2 regions of the Pseudarthrobacter sp. NIBRBAC000502771 genome follow, and region 1 is predicted to be linked to the other one. Evidence: riboswitches for the same ligand, from Rfam matches in the RefSeq annotation. Region 1 holds a riboswitch; the other holds the start of a gene.
The links. A riboswitch is a leader RNA that binds a small molecule or an ion and turns the genes downstream of it on or off. The one in region 1 is predicted to bind S-adenosylmethionine.

Region 1 (7,479 bases):
AGCAGGATGCCAAGTCCCTGGTCAAGCTCCGCCTCGCCGTCGTACTCAGACAGGGCCGGAGCCAGTGCACGGAGCTTGGGGAACTCCTTCGCGGGCAGCCGGTGGAGCCCCAGCCGCAGCAGCACCTCGTTCTCTTCAGGGTCCACCACGTACTCCTGCAGTTCGTTCAGGATGTGTCCGTAGAGGAAGCCGTAGTAGGCGCGGTAGACGTGGAGTGCATCGGCCGCACCGAATCCTGCAGCGCCGAGAAGGGACAGGATCTGTTCCAAGGGACGCAGCGTGCCCAGCGGCCTAAGGCCGAGGGGCGTGGACAGGGGCCGGGTGACCAGCAGCGGCACAACATTGGGGTGCTGGAGGGCAAGCGTTCGCAGGCCATGGGCAATCCCGCGCAGCTGGGCCTTCCAGTCGGGGTCCTCCGGATGGATGCGGAGCTGGTTGAGCACCAACTCCGTAACTCCATCCAACAAAGCTGCACGGTTCTGGGCATAGCGGTAAAGGCTCATCGGGTCCCGGCCAAGCTCCTGCCCAAGGCGGCGCATGGTCAGCGCGTCCAGGCCCTCGGCGTCCACCAGCTCCAGCGCTTTGGCCAGTACCAGGTCCCTGCTCAGCCTCGGCTTGGTGGCCGCCGTTCCCGAAGTATTGGCTGAAGTCATTATTTGATCCTTACTGGGGGCAACCGGCTGATTTATTCAATACGGTTGCCTCAGTTGTAGTCTACGAGTAAAGTCTACAGCGTAGACATGCCTCAAGATCGCTGATATTCCCAAGTTCTCCTGATGGGATCGAACCTACAGACCCACCGCCCCCGTGCAGGGCATCGAGGGTTTTGCTGCTGTAGCCGAACGGCGGCACCGCGCACCGAGCGAAGGGACGCCGTCATGGCCAATTCGCAGTTTGATCTTTTCCTCCACGAAGCCACCTACGCCGACCAGGCCTCCGAATCAAGCCTCGACCGTGACCGCCTCTTTGGCCTGTACACCAGCTGGTGCTTTGTCAACGAGCAGCCGGCCGGCACCGAGTCCAGCTTCTGGGCTGCCATGAAACACCGGGTCTCCGCCCGCCGGAACGGACTGCGCATGAAGGGGCCTGCCGCGGCGGACTACATCATGACCAGTTACCCGCGGCTGGTCTAAGCCCCAACGGGTCGTCGGACGGGGCGCCGGGTAACCGGTGCCCCACCACCAGATGCTGTGGCACTTGACGAATGTGCCACAGCATTTTTCATGCCCCGGGACGTCCCCGCTGCCGCCTAGGTGGGAATAATCCGGAAGAGGAACCTGGTCCGGACCATCACCCACAGAAGGCCCAGCACCACGGCGTAGGCGACGGTGTTGAGGAAGATGCTCTGCTGCTGCAGCGCCGGGATGTTGGCCACGACGGCGATCAGCACCACGTGCATGATGAATACGTAGAGCGTGGCGCGGCCCAGCGGGATCAGGAACCAGCCCAGGGCCCGCTGCACGGGTTTCCAGTAGGCGCTAAGGAAGGCGTAGGCGGCCACCACCAAGACCAGGACGTTGAGCAGGCGGCCGGGCGCCACGTAGGTCCGGCCGAACAGCGCGTCATACATGGCCCGGTAGGCGGCGTCCGGCATGAGCGCCAGCCGGACGTCATAGTTGTTGGCCAGGTACGGGTTGCCCCAGGACAGGAAGGCCAGCGCGAACGCCGCTGCGGTGCAGGCTGCCACCACCCAGGTGTGCGCCGACAGCCAGGCGACTATGCTGCGGCGGTGGTAGCCGACAACCAGGCCGAGGACAAAGAGTACCTGCCATACCAGCAGGGGGAACGAATCCTCGAACTGCGATGGCAGGAGCCTGAACCTGGTTACGGCCCCGACCGCATACACGGCCAGGGATGCCAGCAACACCCAGATGGCCTTGCCGCGGTTGAGTGCCGCCAGGATCAGGGGGCTGGCCAGCAGGAGTACCACGTAAAGGCCCATGACGTTGAACTGCCAGGGCCCGAACTGCAGCAGCACGATGGCCGGAAGCACCTGCGGCGGCACGGGGAACTGGAACAGCGACGACATGCCCGCGTACAGGTCGTAGGTCCGGCCCGCGCCGCTGTGCCCGGCGCCGCCGGTTCCCTGGTCCACGAACGTGGTCAGGGCCTCGGTGTGGAAGAACGGGAGCAGCGACAGCAGGAAGACGCCGACCAGCACGGCCAGGGCAGTGACATAGAGCTTCCCGGCACGGCGGGACGTCAGGTCCACCACCCGGCCGAAATCCTCCTTCGCTTTGGGGCCGTACACCATGCCCACCACCAGGCCGGAGAACAGGACAAACAACTCAGCGCCTGATACGAAGCCCACCGCCTCCTGGGTGAGCAGCTGGAACAGCGAGGCCATGCCCAGGTGGTTGACCACCACGAAGACAATGGCCATTCCGCGCAGCAGGTCCACCCGCGAATCCCTGGCAGAAGGATCCTGGTAACTCCAGGCCGTGGCAGCGTTGATCCGGCGCGGAACCTGCCACAGGGCCACCAGGAGGATGACCATGGCGGCAGCAACGGTCCACGGGGCGGCGCCCGTAAGTGTGTTGGCGCGGACATACGTGCCTGCGGACGCCACATCCGTGACAGGCCCGGTGACCATGGGCGATGCCTTCAGCCGGTCCAGGGCAGTTTTGGCGATGTCCGGGCTTCCCGTGAGCAGCCAGCTGATGCTTGCTACGCCGGTGTCCCGCGTGCTGGTCCGTTCGTCCCACACCACGGCGGCCGTTCCGGCGAAATGCGGAGAGGTGGCAGTTGCCACCACCTGGTCCCACCAGCGCGTTTTGATGTCCGCCTCGGGCGCCCCGCCGGATGCAGGGCTGTAGAAGGCCGAGGTCTGGAGCAGGAAGGGCTTTTTGTGTCCTTCGGCGTAGGTGCCGTAGAAGTTTTCGTTGCCGGAGGCCGTCAGCATGTCTTCGAGTTCGCCGGCGTGCGGCAGGGAGTTGACGGCGGCCGCGCCGGCAGTGTCGTCATGGTAGGCGGCCAACCCCACCCAGTCCACCGCGTCGTCGCCCGGGTAATACGGGGCATAGGCGCTGTCGCTCCCGTTCCAGGTTCCGTCCCCATTTGTATCCAGGAGGGAAAACCCGTCGCTTCCCGGCTGTGGCGCATTCCTGTTCCGGTCGAAGGGGTAGTCCTTCCCCAGGTAGGGCGCCCACACCATGGTGGCCCGGCCGCCGTCGTCCTTCCTGAAGGCTGCCGACACCGCTTGGAAAGCCTGCCGGTACGCAGCCGGCTGCTGGCCCCAGGCCACCCAGCTGGCGTTCATGTCGGGGGCAAAGCGGACCAGCAGTTGGCCCTTGAATCCCGCGGTCAGGTCGCGCACCTGCGCTGCGAACGCTTCCGCCTCCGCGGCGCCGAGCTGGTCCAGCGGCACGGACGGCTTGACCGTGAGCATGGCGTGGGCGCCCTTCGCTGCGGTCTGCTGCAGGAAGCCCCCTATGTCATTCCGCTCGGATTCGCGGTAGGGCATGGTGATGTCATGGCCGTAGAGCGCCGGGGTTGCGCCCAGCCGGTCGCTGAAGCCAGCGGCGGTATCCTCACCCCATTCGAGGACCGCCCCCAGCCAGGGTTTGCCCTTGTCCGGCGCGGGGCCGGCCGCCTGCGCCGGGGCTGCCGGGGCCACCACTGCCAGGAGGGCGATGAGAACCGCGGCCAGGAAGGACGCGGCGGAACGCGGACGGTTACGCCGGATGGCGGCGCGGTGGTGCGATACGTGTGCCCGCATGCTGACAAGGACCCCCGGTACTCATTGCTCTGGATACGGGGCGGCGCCCCCGGTATGAACCTTATCGGTCCGCAGCAGGCTACGTGCCGCATGGCGGGCAGCTCAATGACGGAACATGACGACGTCGGCGATGCGGCTTGGCGCGGCAGGTGTTACGTTTTTGGGGAGTAATGAGTACCGGCGCCAAGCCCTGACTTGCCGGTCGGCAACCCTCCCTTTCGCGGCGGGGTGCCTCAGGTGAATACTCGGCATATCGACCGATTCGAGCTGCAAGCGTGAGAGAAGGAGATCCGTCGTGTCCGACGCACCCGCCCTTGACGAAAGACTGTCCTACCGCCTGATAACCGGCGCGGACACCCGTGAATTCTGCGAGCGGATCTCCGCCGCACTCGCCGACGGCTACGTGCTGCACGGCAGCCCGGCAGCCACTTTCAACGGCACCAGCGTCATCGTGGCGCAGGCAATCGTCCTTCCGGCCGCGATCGCCTCAGCCGATGCCGCCGTCGCCACAGCGGTGGACCAGCTCGACGCCGGCCTTGAAGGCGATTTCGACGGCGAGGGCCACGCATGAGCTACGCCGGAGACCTGACGCCCCAGGAAGCATGGGCCAAGCTGGAGAAGGGCGCCATCCTGGTGGACGTCCGCACCGAGGGCGAATGGGCCCACATCGGCATCCCGGACACCAAGGCCACGGACAACGATCCCCTGTTCATCCAGTGGACCTTCCCCGGCGGCATCCCCAATCCCGACTTCGTCAAGGACCTCCAGGCGCAGGCGCCGGAGGATCCCCAGGCGGAACTGCTCTTCCTCTGCCGCTCCGGCCAGCGGTCCATCGCGGCTGCAACGGCCGCCACCCAGGCCGGTTTTAAGGCCTACAACGTGCTGGAGGGCTTCGAAGGCGAGCCGGACCGCTACGGCGAACGTACCGTCAACGGCTGGAAGAACCGCGGCCTCCCCACCAACCTCGGAAAGAACTAAGTGACCTTCAACCCAGACGCCCCCGGCTGGAACCCCGATACGCAGGCAGTCCGCGGCGGCCTGGACCGCTCCAACTTCCAGGAAACGTCCGAGGCCATCTTCCTGAACTCCGGGTTCGTCTACGAATCCGCTGCTGCAGCTGAACGCGCGTTCACCGGCGAGGACGAGCGCTTTGTCTACTCCCGCTACGGCAACCCGTCCGTTGCCACCTTCCAGGAACGGCTCAGGCTGCTGGAAGGCACCGAAGCCTGCTTTGCGACGGCGTCGGGCATGTCTGCCGTGTTCACCGCGCTGGGTGCCCTGCTGGCTGCCGGCGACCGCGTGGTGGCTGCCCGTTCGCTGTTCGGTTCGTGCTTTGTGATCCTGAACGAGATCCTCCCGCGCTGGGGTGTGGAAACGGTCTTCGTGGACGGTCCGGACCTGGACCAGTGGCGCGAAGCCCTGTCCAAGCCCACCACCGCCGTCTTCTTCGAGTCCCCGTCCAACCCCATGCAGGAAATCGTCGACATCGCCGCCGTCAGTGAGCTGGCGCATGCGGCCGGCGCCACCGTGGTGGCTGACAACGTCTTTGCCACTCCCCTGCTGCAGCGCTGCGGGGACCTCGGCGCCGACGTCATCGTCTACTCGGGTACCAAGCACATCGATGGGCAGGGCAGGGTGATGGGCGGTGCCATCCTGGGCACCAAGGAATTCATCGACGGACCCGTCAAGCAGCTGATGCGCCATACCGGCCCCGCACTGTCCGCCTTCAACGCCTGGGTCCTGACCAAGGGCCTGGAAACCATGGGCCTGCGCGTCAACCACTCGTCCGCCACCGCGCTGCGGCTGGCTGAATGGCTGGAGGAACAGCCGGCGGTGGGCTGGGTGAAGTATCCGCTCCTGAAGTCGCACCCGCAGTACGGGCTGGCCGCTAAGCAGATGAGTGCCGGCGGAACGGTCCTGACCTTCGAACTGGCCCCGACCGGCGGGCGTTCCGGCAAGGAAGCGGCATTCGCCCTCCTGGACGGGCTGCGGATCATCGATATTTCCAACAACCTCGGTGATGCCAAGTCCCTGATCACGCACCCGGCCACCACCACCCACCGCGCCATGGGCCCGGAGGGGCGGGCCGCCATTGGGCTCAGCGACGGCGTGGTGCGGCTCTCGGTAGGGCTCGAGGACCCGGAGGACCTCCTCCGTGACCTCGAGCAGGCGCTGAAGCAGATCTAGCCTTTTCGACGCGCCTCCCCGTTTTCGACGCGCGGATTCCCTGGCGCGCACGGAATGTGGCGTGCGCAAAGGAGTGTGCGCGTCGAAAAGGAATATGCATGCCGCGGACCGGCAACCCAAGCGGCAGGTCAGGCCTGCCGCACGCGCAGCAGCTCGGGCGTGTCCGCCATGTCTGACAGGTCCAGCGTGTCGCGCATCGTCAGGTGGACGGCCTGCCGCACCACGGCACCGAACCCCATGTCCTCAGGCGGCTGCCCCGCCAGGGCCTTGTCGCGGGCACGGCGCTGTTCAGCGGCCCCGGTTCCGCGGGAAATGATGTCCTCCACCCCCTGCCTGGCCAGGGCCAGCTCCCCCTGTTCGGCCAGGACGGGGGCAAGGTAGTCCACCAGGGAACGGACCACGTCCGCGGCCGGTGCGGGCCTGAAGTTGCCGAAGTCCAGGAGTTCGCCGCTCAGCCCGGCGCTGCTGGCCTGCCAGGACGCCATCCGCAGCAGGACTGTGGGTACGGGCGCGGGATCCACGTCCTCGCGCCATTCCCGGCCCGCGGATTCCACCAATGCCCGTACCAGCACCGCGATGAGGGCTGCGTCCCCGGCACGGAGGCACACGTCCGCCACCCGCACTTCCACCGTCGGATGGTTCCGGGAGAGACGGGCGTCGAAATACAGCATGCCCTCATCGAGCATGACGCCGCTGTCCAGCAGCCGGGTCACCACGCGGCGGTACGCGGGATACGTCCCGTAAATACCTGCCGGGCCCGCAGTGGGCCAGCGGTTCCAGGCCTGGGTCCGGTAGCTTTCGAAACCGGTGGGGACGCCATTCCAAAATGGCGAGTTGGCGCTCAGTGCCGTGAGCACCGCCAGCTTGTCGCGGATCCGGTCCAGGACCGCCACGCCTTCCTCCGGCGATTCAATGAAGGTGTGGACGTGGAAACCGCAGGTCAGCTGCTCCTGGGCGGTGAGGCCAAAGCGTTCCAGCATCCTGGCATAGCGCGGGTCCGGCGTGGTGTGGCTGGGCGAGGCCACGGGAGAGGTGGCGAGCGCCGCAACCCGGGCCCCGTGCTTTTGGGCAGCCTGGTCCGCCAGCGCCCGGCCGGCCCGGATCTGTTCCAGCAGGCTTCCGTAGTCGGTACACGGCCGGGTCTGTGTCTCGATCTGCTCAAGCTTGAGCTCGGCACTCAAGCCCATCTCGTCGTCGTAATCCGCCTGGTTGCCGGCATGGCGGCTTTCCAGCTCCACCGGCGCATCATCGGCTGCCACGCGCCGGCCAGCGAGGAGGGCATCGGCCAGGGCAAGCGGCTCCCCGGACTCCGGATCAACAATCAGGAGTTCTTCCTCGACGCCGAATGTACGCATACGAATATTCTGCCGCGCCCGCCGGGCATTCACAGGGGCGCCTCCCTTCATGACGAAGGATGAATGCCTAGTCCTGGAAGTACTCCACCTTGGCGCCGATGGTGTTCAGCCGCTCCGCCAGGTCCTCGTAGCCCCGCTCGATCACATAGATGTTCCGCAGCTCGGACACGCCCCGCGCGGCCAGCATGGCCAGCAGCAGGCAGGCGGCCGGGCGGAGTG
Region 2 (7,479 bases), 1.2 Mb from region 1:
CCGCAGGATCATCTCCGCGCTGTTGTCAGACGGAAGGGTGCGCCGCGCGTACCTGGGCCTGGTGAGTACCCCGATGCAGCTCGGATCCAGCGCCGTGATCCGCACCGGGCTGCGTGAAGGGCTCCGCGTCGTAGAGGTACTGCCCGGGTCGCCTGCAGACAAGGCAGGCCTGTCGGCAGGGGACGTCATCGTCACGGCCGGGGGCCGCCCGGTCAGCAACGCCGAAAGCCTGCAGCGCCTGCTGTTCGCCGATGCCATCGGCCAGCCGCTCAACCTTGCCGTGCTGCGCGATGGCGCAGAACGCCACCTGACGGCGGTTCCGGAGGAAATGACGGCCAACGGAGCTGGATAACGGCCGACGGCGGGCCGGCACCATGGGCAGGCACGTACGAAAGGCTAGGGGCTGGCCTGGGGGGCTTCCACGTCAGCGATGCCTACGAAACGCGTCCCTACGCCGTCGTACTCGCTGCGCACGCACCCGGGACGCACGGCGGGAACCTCGGACGGCGCGTGGTGCCCGCACACCACGTAGGTGAAGTCCGGCCACCACTTCTTGGGCCGGGCAGCCTCCTCGTACCCGCACACGGCGCACTCAAGGTGCACCCAGACGGGCCGTTTGCCGGTGCGGTTGGCCCGTGACTGCACCAGCCAGGGCGGGGGATTGTCCAGGATGCTGCGGAGCTCGGCCTCAGACATCCACTTCGGCAGGCCATGGCGCTGCGCCATCTCAAGGGGAACATCCAGGGTTATTGCTGCGTCGCGTCTGCTGATCATCACGTTCCACGATACGGGAGGCGGCCAAATCGGCGTGCCCCGGTGATTCAGCTTCCCAGGATGCAGCCGGGGTGGGGCGTTTCGGTGGAGACCCACAACGCCGAGGCGATCTCATCCGCAAGGTCGAAGTCGCGGGTGCCGCCGGGGCCGGCGATGCGCACCATCAGTGCACCACCGAACGGGCGCCGACCCAGCACCTCAACCTCGGCGTCGAGATCGATGTCCTGCGCGGCGAGATACCGCAGGAGCTCAGGATTGTCATCGCTGATACGGGTGATTTTTCCGCTGTGCCCCTGGTCCAGCCCGGCGAGGAGATGGGCGCTGGGCATCAGCACCTGGCCGTCCGCGGTGGGAATGGGATCGCCGTGCGGGTCCCGTTCCGGGTTTCCGAGTTTGGCGGCGACGCGTTCGATGAACGTATCCGAGACCGCGTGCTCCAGCTGTTCGGCTTCATCGTGGACCTCGTCCCAGCTGTAGCCAAGACGCTGGACGAGGTAGGTCTCGATGAGCCGGTGGCGCCGGACCATTGACAGGGCCAGGCGCAGGCCGGAATCGGTCAGGGTGACTGCGCTGTAGGGCTTGTGGTCCACCAGCCCCTGGTCCTTCAGCTTGCGGACCATCTCCGACACAGAGGAATTCGCCACGCCCAGCCGCTGTGCCAGCTGGGAGGACGTGATGGGCTTGTCCTGCCATTCAGTGAATGAATAGATGACCTTGACGTAGTCCTCGATCGAGGAGGAGGGCGCGCTGGTCTTCACAGGTCCAAGCCTACCGGTTTGGCCGGTCCGGCAGGGGCGGCCCCGGGTCAGGCCTTAGCGGCGCGCCAGGCCAGCGTCAGGTAGGGGAGGTCGAGTTCCTGCCCCGGAGCATGGGCCAGGTGTTCGTGCAGGTACCAGTCCAGGTTGGCAAGGACCTTCGCCCGCGTCGCCTCACCGGCCCGCAGGTAGTAGCTGCGCGATTTGGTGAGCTCCATCAGGTCACTGGTGGTCACCCGGTCCTGCCAGTGCGTCACATGCCCCTCAAGCCCGTGGAATTCGGGCCCGACGACGGGCTTGTGGCCGGGCCGGTAGACGTCGCCGGCGTGCATGATCCGGGAGAGCCGGTGCACCCAGGGGACAGAGGTGTCCAGCTGGTTCCAGACCAGGCCCAGGGTTCCGTGCGGGCGCAGGACGCGGGCCAGTTCGGTGCTCGCAGCGAGGGGATCGCACCAGTGCCACGCCTGGGCAACGGTGACCACGTCGAAGGCCGCGTCCCGAAGGCCTGTGGCCTCGGCCGTCCCCGCCGCAGCCGTGGCGGCCGGGCAGTGGGCCTTCAGCTGGGCGAGCATGTCCGCAGAAGGATCGACGGCTGTGACATCCAGTCCCATGGCCAGCAGCAAGGCGGTGAATTTACCGGTACCCGCCCCGACGTCCAGGGCGTCACGGGCCCCGGCAGGCACCAGCCACCGTGCGGATTCCGCCGGATAGCCGGGGCGGACGCGCTGGTAGTGGCGGCCGCCGTCCTGGAAGCTCTGCCCGAGCTCCGTGCGCCGGCCGTGATCAAGCCTGGGGCCACCCCGAACCACGCGTGGCCTCCTTCCGGTGCTGCCTGCGGATGTCCTTCGAATTTACCGCATGGCCGGTGCCTGCAGGCAGCCGCCGTTACCCCGCTAGTCGTCGAGGCAGGGGGCCGCGCCGGCCGTCCCGGGGGTATTGGGTGCCCAGTGCGGGTAGGTGCGGAAGTCGTTGGCGGGCACCCAGCGGCCCGCGTCCACCACGTAGTCCCACCCGAGTCCGTTGCTGCGCAAAGCCCGGATACCGGCAAGGAGGCGTTCAGCATCCTCCAGCCGCGAGCCCACGCCGAAACTCGCCCGGAGGGAGCCGGACGGCAGGCCCAGGCGCTTCAGCAGGGGATGGGCGCAGAAACGTCCGTCACGCAGGCCCACCCCGTGCTCTGCGGAAAGGTAGGCGGCCACCAGCCCTGCGTCGTAGCCCTCGACGGAGAAGTTGACCACGCCGATGGTGTCCGTTTCCGGATTGGTGTCCTTGAAGATCTGGTGGACGGTGACGCCGTCGATTTCCTGGAGGCCCTCCACCAGGAAGGACCGGATCGCGGACTCGTGCGCATGCCACCTGTCCTGGTCGAGTTCGGCGATGACCTGCGTGGCGCGTGCCAGGGTGGCGGCGCCGAGGACGTTCGGTGAGCCTCCTTCGTGGCGGGCCGGGCCGGTGGCCCAGCTGACGCCGTCGAGCCGTGCTTCCTTGACGGCCCCGCCGCCGGCGAGGTGCGGGACGCCGGAATCCAGCCAGTCAGGCCGGCCTACCAGGACACCCGCGCCGAACGGCGCGTACAGCTTGTGGCCGGAAAAGGCGAGGTAGTCGACGTCGTCCGCGCTGATGTCCACCCGGCGGTGCGGCGCGAGCTGGGCCGCGTCCACCACGATCCGGGCGCCGTGCTGGTGGGCCAGCGCGGCCAGGGCCCGGATGGGGAGGATCTCGCCGGTGACGTTGGAGGCGCCGGTGACGGCCAGGAGGCTGACGCCGCCCTGTTCGAGTTCGGCGCGGACGGCCTCAAGGGTGCCGGCGATGGTGTCCGCGGCAACGATGCTGCGGTGCGGGACGCCCTGCCACGGCAGGAGGTTGGCGTGGTGCTCGATGTCCAGGTAGAGGACGTCCCCGGCGGTCCGTCCGTCCGTCCGGGGCAGGCAGCCCGCCAGGAGGTTCAGCGAATCGGTGGTGTTCCGGGTGAAGATGACCGAATCGTCCGGCCGGCCGCCCACGAAGTCCCGGACGATGCTGCGTGCGTTCTCGTACACGGAGGTGCTGATCTGGGAGGCGTACCCGGCCCCGCGGTGGACGCTGGCGTAGTAGGGCAGGATCTCGTTGAGGTAGGCGGACACCACGGAGAGTGCAGGGGCCGATGCCCCGTAATCAAGGTTGGCGTACCGCACGTGGCCGCCGGTTATCAGTGGTGCTTGGATTTCGGCCCCGGTGACTGCAGCGAGCGGGCGGCCGGCGGCGGCACGGCGTTCGGCAGCAACGGCGGATTCGGTGACGGGTTTGGGGGAGACGGTGGCAGTTGTCACAGAGACCTCACTTGTGTACAGGACTCCGGCGTACGGAATCCGCGCTTGCCGCATCCACTCCGGACCGGCCTGGTCGTCACCCGGGGCACCCCGCCGCGAATGGAGGGTTGCCGGCCAGCAAACCGGGGTTTTGCGCTGGCACTCGTGACCTGCATAAAAGCGTAGGACATGGGGCGGCCAGGCTGGAAGCCGGGCCAATTGTTAAGGGCTTTATTACGCAATATCGAATAAACGACGCCGGACACCTCCTTCTGGAGGTGTCCGGCGTCGCAATATTCGCCTAAGCGGGCAAACCGCGGCAGTTACAGCAGATCGTCCAGGTAAGGGTTGAGGCGGTGCAGGACCTCGGAGTGCAGGATCGAGTTGGTGGCCAGCGCGTTCCCGCCGAACGGTCCGTCCTCGCCCTCGAGGGAGGTGAACCGGCCCCCGGCCTCGACCACGATCGGCACCAGCGCAGCCATGTCGTAGAGGTTGAGTTCCGGTTCGCAGGCGATGTCCACGGAGCCCTCTGCCACCATGCAGTACGACCAGAAATCGCCGTATGCCCGGGTCCGCCAGACGTCCTCGGTCAGCCCGAGGAAATCGTCGAGGTTGCCGCGTTCCTTCCAGCCGCTCAGGCTGGAGTAGGAGAGGGAGGCGTCGGAGAGGCTGGACACGTTGGAGACGCGCAGCCGGGTGGCAGCCGCCAGGGACCTGCCCATGTAGGCGCCCATGCCCTTTGCCGCCCACCAGCGCTTGCCGAGGGCCGGGGCGCTGACCACGCCCACCACGGGTTCGCCTTCGTCCACCAGGGCGATCAGGGTGGCCCAGACCGGGACGCCCCTGACAAAGTTCTTTGTCCCGTCAATGGGATCGATGATCCAGCGCCGTGAACCGTGCCCGGTGCTGCCGAACTCCTCGCCCAGGACGGCATCGCGGGGCCGGGAGCGGGAGAGCTGGCCGCGGATGGCTTCCTCGGCTGCCTTGTCGGCGTCGGTGACGGGCGTCAGGTCCGGCTTGGTCTCAACGTGGAGGTCCAGGGCCTTGAAGCGGCTCATGGTCTGGTCATCCACGGAGTCGGCCAGGACATGGGCCAGGCGCAGGTCATCGTTGTAGCTCGAAGCGGGTTGGATCATGGTTACAAACTACCGTCTGCGGACGCTTCTGCCGGGAGAACGCGTCAGTTGACGCTGCCGAGCTCTTTGGTTTCCTGTGCTTCCATGCGCGGATCCGTGCCGAGCAGCCGCCGGAGCGACGCCAGGCGTGCCGGGCCGGTGGGACCTGCGTGCCCGCCTGCCACCCAGTCGTCGAGGCCGCAGTTCACCGCGTTTGCCGTGTGCTTGCACCCGCGTTCACAGTTTTCGATGCCGGGAGAGAGGTCCGGGAAGGAGCGCAGGATCCGGTCCGGGTCCACATGGGCCAGTCCGAAGGAACGGATACCGGGGGTGTCAATGATCCAGCTTCCGGCCGGCGCGTCAGCCAGGCGCAGGGCCAGGGCCGACGACGACGTGTGGCGGCCACGTCCGGTTACGGCGTTGACGCCGCCGGTGGCCCGCTCGGCACCGGTCAGCGCGTTCACCATGGTTGACTTGCCCACGCCGGAGTGCCCCAGCATCACGGTGACCCTGCCGTCGAGGTGGGCGCGGAGGGCCGCAACCGCAGTGCTGTCCAGCCGGGCGGAGAGGCCGTCGTCAGAGCGTGCGTCGATCCCGGAAGCCTGCGCGTCGGCGGTCTTGCTGATGATCACCGGGAAGTCCAGGTGCGTGTAATTGGAGAGGAGCTCGGCGGGGTCCTTGACGTCGGCCTTGGTGACCAGCAGGATCGGCTCGATCCCGGCGTCGTAGGCAGCCACCAGGGCGCGGTCGATGAACCCGGTGCGGGGTTCCGGGTTGGCAGCCGCCACGACGATGACCAGCTGGTCCGCGTTGGCCACCACGGCCCGCTCCACGGGGTCGGTATCGTCGGCGCTCCGGCGCAGGAGGGTGTGGCGGTCCTGGATTTTCACCAGGCGGGCCAGCGTGTCCGGCGCGCCTGACACGTCCCCCACGAGCGAGACGAAGTCTCCCGCAACGACAGGTGACCGGCGGAGTTCACGGGCACGCGCTGCGATGACGATGCGCTCGTTGTCCGAGTCCTCGCCCACCACTGCCGTGTACCGGCCGCGGTCAACCGTAATGATCCGCCCGGTAACGGCGTCGTCATGGCTGGGCCGGTCTTTGGTGCGGGGACGGGAACCTTTCTTGCTGGGGCGGATCCGGACGTCGGATTCGTCCCAGGAGTCAGTGCTCCGCGCCACTGCCACGCTCTTCCGGCCGCGGTACCTCGGGAGCAGCCTGGGCCAGCATGCCGGCCCACAGCTGCGGGAAGTCGGGCATGGTCTTGGCGGTAGTGGCGATCTCCTCCACCTGGACGCCGCTTACCGAGAGGCCCAGGATTGCCCCGGCAGTGGCCATGCGGTGGTCGGCGTAGCTGTGGACGACGCCGGCGTGCAACGGCGCTGGCCGGATGACCAGGCCGTCGCTGGTTTCCTCGGCGTCGCCGCCGAGCCGGTTGATCTCGGTGACCAGCGCGGCGAGCCGGTCAGTTTCGTGCCCGCGAAGGTGGGCGATTCCGCTGAGCCGGGAAGGCCCCGTGGCAAGGGCACAGAGTGCCGCGACCGTAGGAGCCAGTTCACTGGTGTCGGCGAAGTCGCCGCCCTTGATTTCTGGGCCCCCGGTGACGGTCAGGAGTCCGTCCTCCAGGGTGACCGTGGCTCCCATCCGGGTGAGGATGCCGCGCCAGAGGTCGCCCACCTGCTGCGTTTCCGTGGGCCAGTTGGGGATGCGGACGGTGCCCCGCGATGCCAGGGCCGCTGCCAGGAACGGCCCAGCGTTGGAGAGGTCCTGTTCGATTCTTTGGTCGAAGGCCTGGATGGGTCCCGGGGCCACCACCCAGTGGTTGGGGACCGAATCGTCCACGGAGACGCCGGCGCCGCGGAGGACAGCCACCGTCATGTTGATGTGGTCCAGGCTTGGCACCGGTTTCCCGACGTGCTCAAGGTGCAGGCCGTCGTCGAACCTTGCTGCCACCAGCAGGAGGGCGGAGACGAACTGCGACGACGCGCTGGCATCGATCACCAGGTGGCCGCCCCGGACCGCGCCGGTCCCTTCCACCACGAAGGGAAGGGACGACGGCGTGCTCCCGTCCTCGGCGGAAACCGCGACGCCCAAGGCTTTGAGGGCTTCGATGATGGTTCCCATGGGACGCTTCCGGGCGTGCGGGTCGCCGTCGAACACGCTGGCTCCGCTGCGGAGCGCCGCAAGTGGTGGGACGAACCGCATGACGGTGCCGGCCAGCCCGCAGTCGATCCTGGTGGTGGATGGCGCCGCTGACGCCGGGATCGGAACAACTTCCAGGTCAGGACCAAAGGCGCCGTCGCCGGGCACTTCGCTGATGGTGGCGCCGAGCTGCCTCAGTGCATCGATCATCAGCGCGGAGTCCCTGGAGTGCAGGGGAGCCCGAAGGCGCGATGGTCCGTCCGCCAGGGCGGCCAGGACCAGGTACCTGTTGGTCAGGGACTTCGATCCGGGCACCGTCACGGTTGCATTGACGGGCCGGGCCGCAAAAGGCGCGGCCCAGTACTGGACAGGTGTTCCGGATTCCCGGGTGGCAGCTGATGCGGT

Region 2: another riboswitch for S-adenosylmethionine. It lies ahead of NIBR502771_RS12395 (aminotransferase class V-fold PLP-dependent enzyme); the one in region 1 lies ahead of NIBR502771_RS06865 (DUF1737 domain-containing protein).

What each region holds. Positions count from the first base shown of each region.
Region 1 covers NZ_CP041187.1:1,462,551-1,470,029, reverse strand. The annotation lists gene NIBR502771_RS06880 (TetR/AcrR family transcriptional regulator C-terminal domain-containing protein) at 1-653, opposite strand, end outside; gene NIBR502771_RS06875 (hypothetical protein) at 879-1,133, shown strand; gene opgC (OpgC domain-containing protein) at 1,250-3,718, opposite strand; SAM riboswitch class IV at 3,885-4,000, shown strand; gene NIBR502771_RS06865 (DUF1737 domain-containing protein) at 4,014-4,289, shown strand; gene NIBR502771_RS06860 (rhodanese-like domain-containing protein) at 4,286-4,696, shown strand; gene NIBR502771_RS06855 (O-succinylhomoserine sulfhydrylase) at 4,697-5,905, shown strand; gene NIBR502771_RS06850 (glutamate--cysteine ligase) at 6,034-7,260, opposite strand; gene NIBR502771_RS06845 (UDP-N-acetylglucosamine 1-carboxyvinyltransferase) at 7,328-7,479, opposite strand, start outside.
Region 2 covers NZ_CP041187.1:2,644,350-2,651,828, forward strand. The annotation lists gene NIBR502771_RS12375 (S1C family serine protease) at 1-352, shown strand, start outside; gene NIBR502771_RS12380 (hypothetical protein) at 397-774, opposite strand; gene NIBR502771_RS12385 (metal-dependent transcriptional regulator) at 822-1,532, opposite strand; gene NIBR502771_RS12390 (class I SAM-dependent methyltransferase) at 1,580-2,338, opposite strand; gene NIBR502771_RS12395 (aminotransferase class V-fold PLP-dependent enzyme) at 2,423-3,838, opposite strand; SAM riboswitch class IV at 3,875-3,988, opposite strand; gene hisN (histidinol-phosphatase) at 4,141-4,953, opposite strand; gene rsgA (ribosome small subunit-dependent GTPase A) at 4,998-6,113, opposite strand; gene aroA (3-phosphoshikimate 1-carboxyvinyltransferase) at 6,097-7,479, opposite strand, start outside.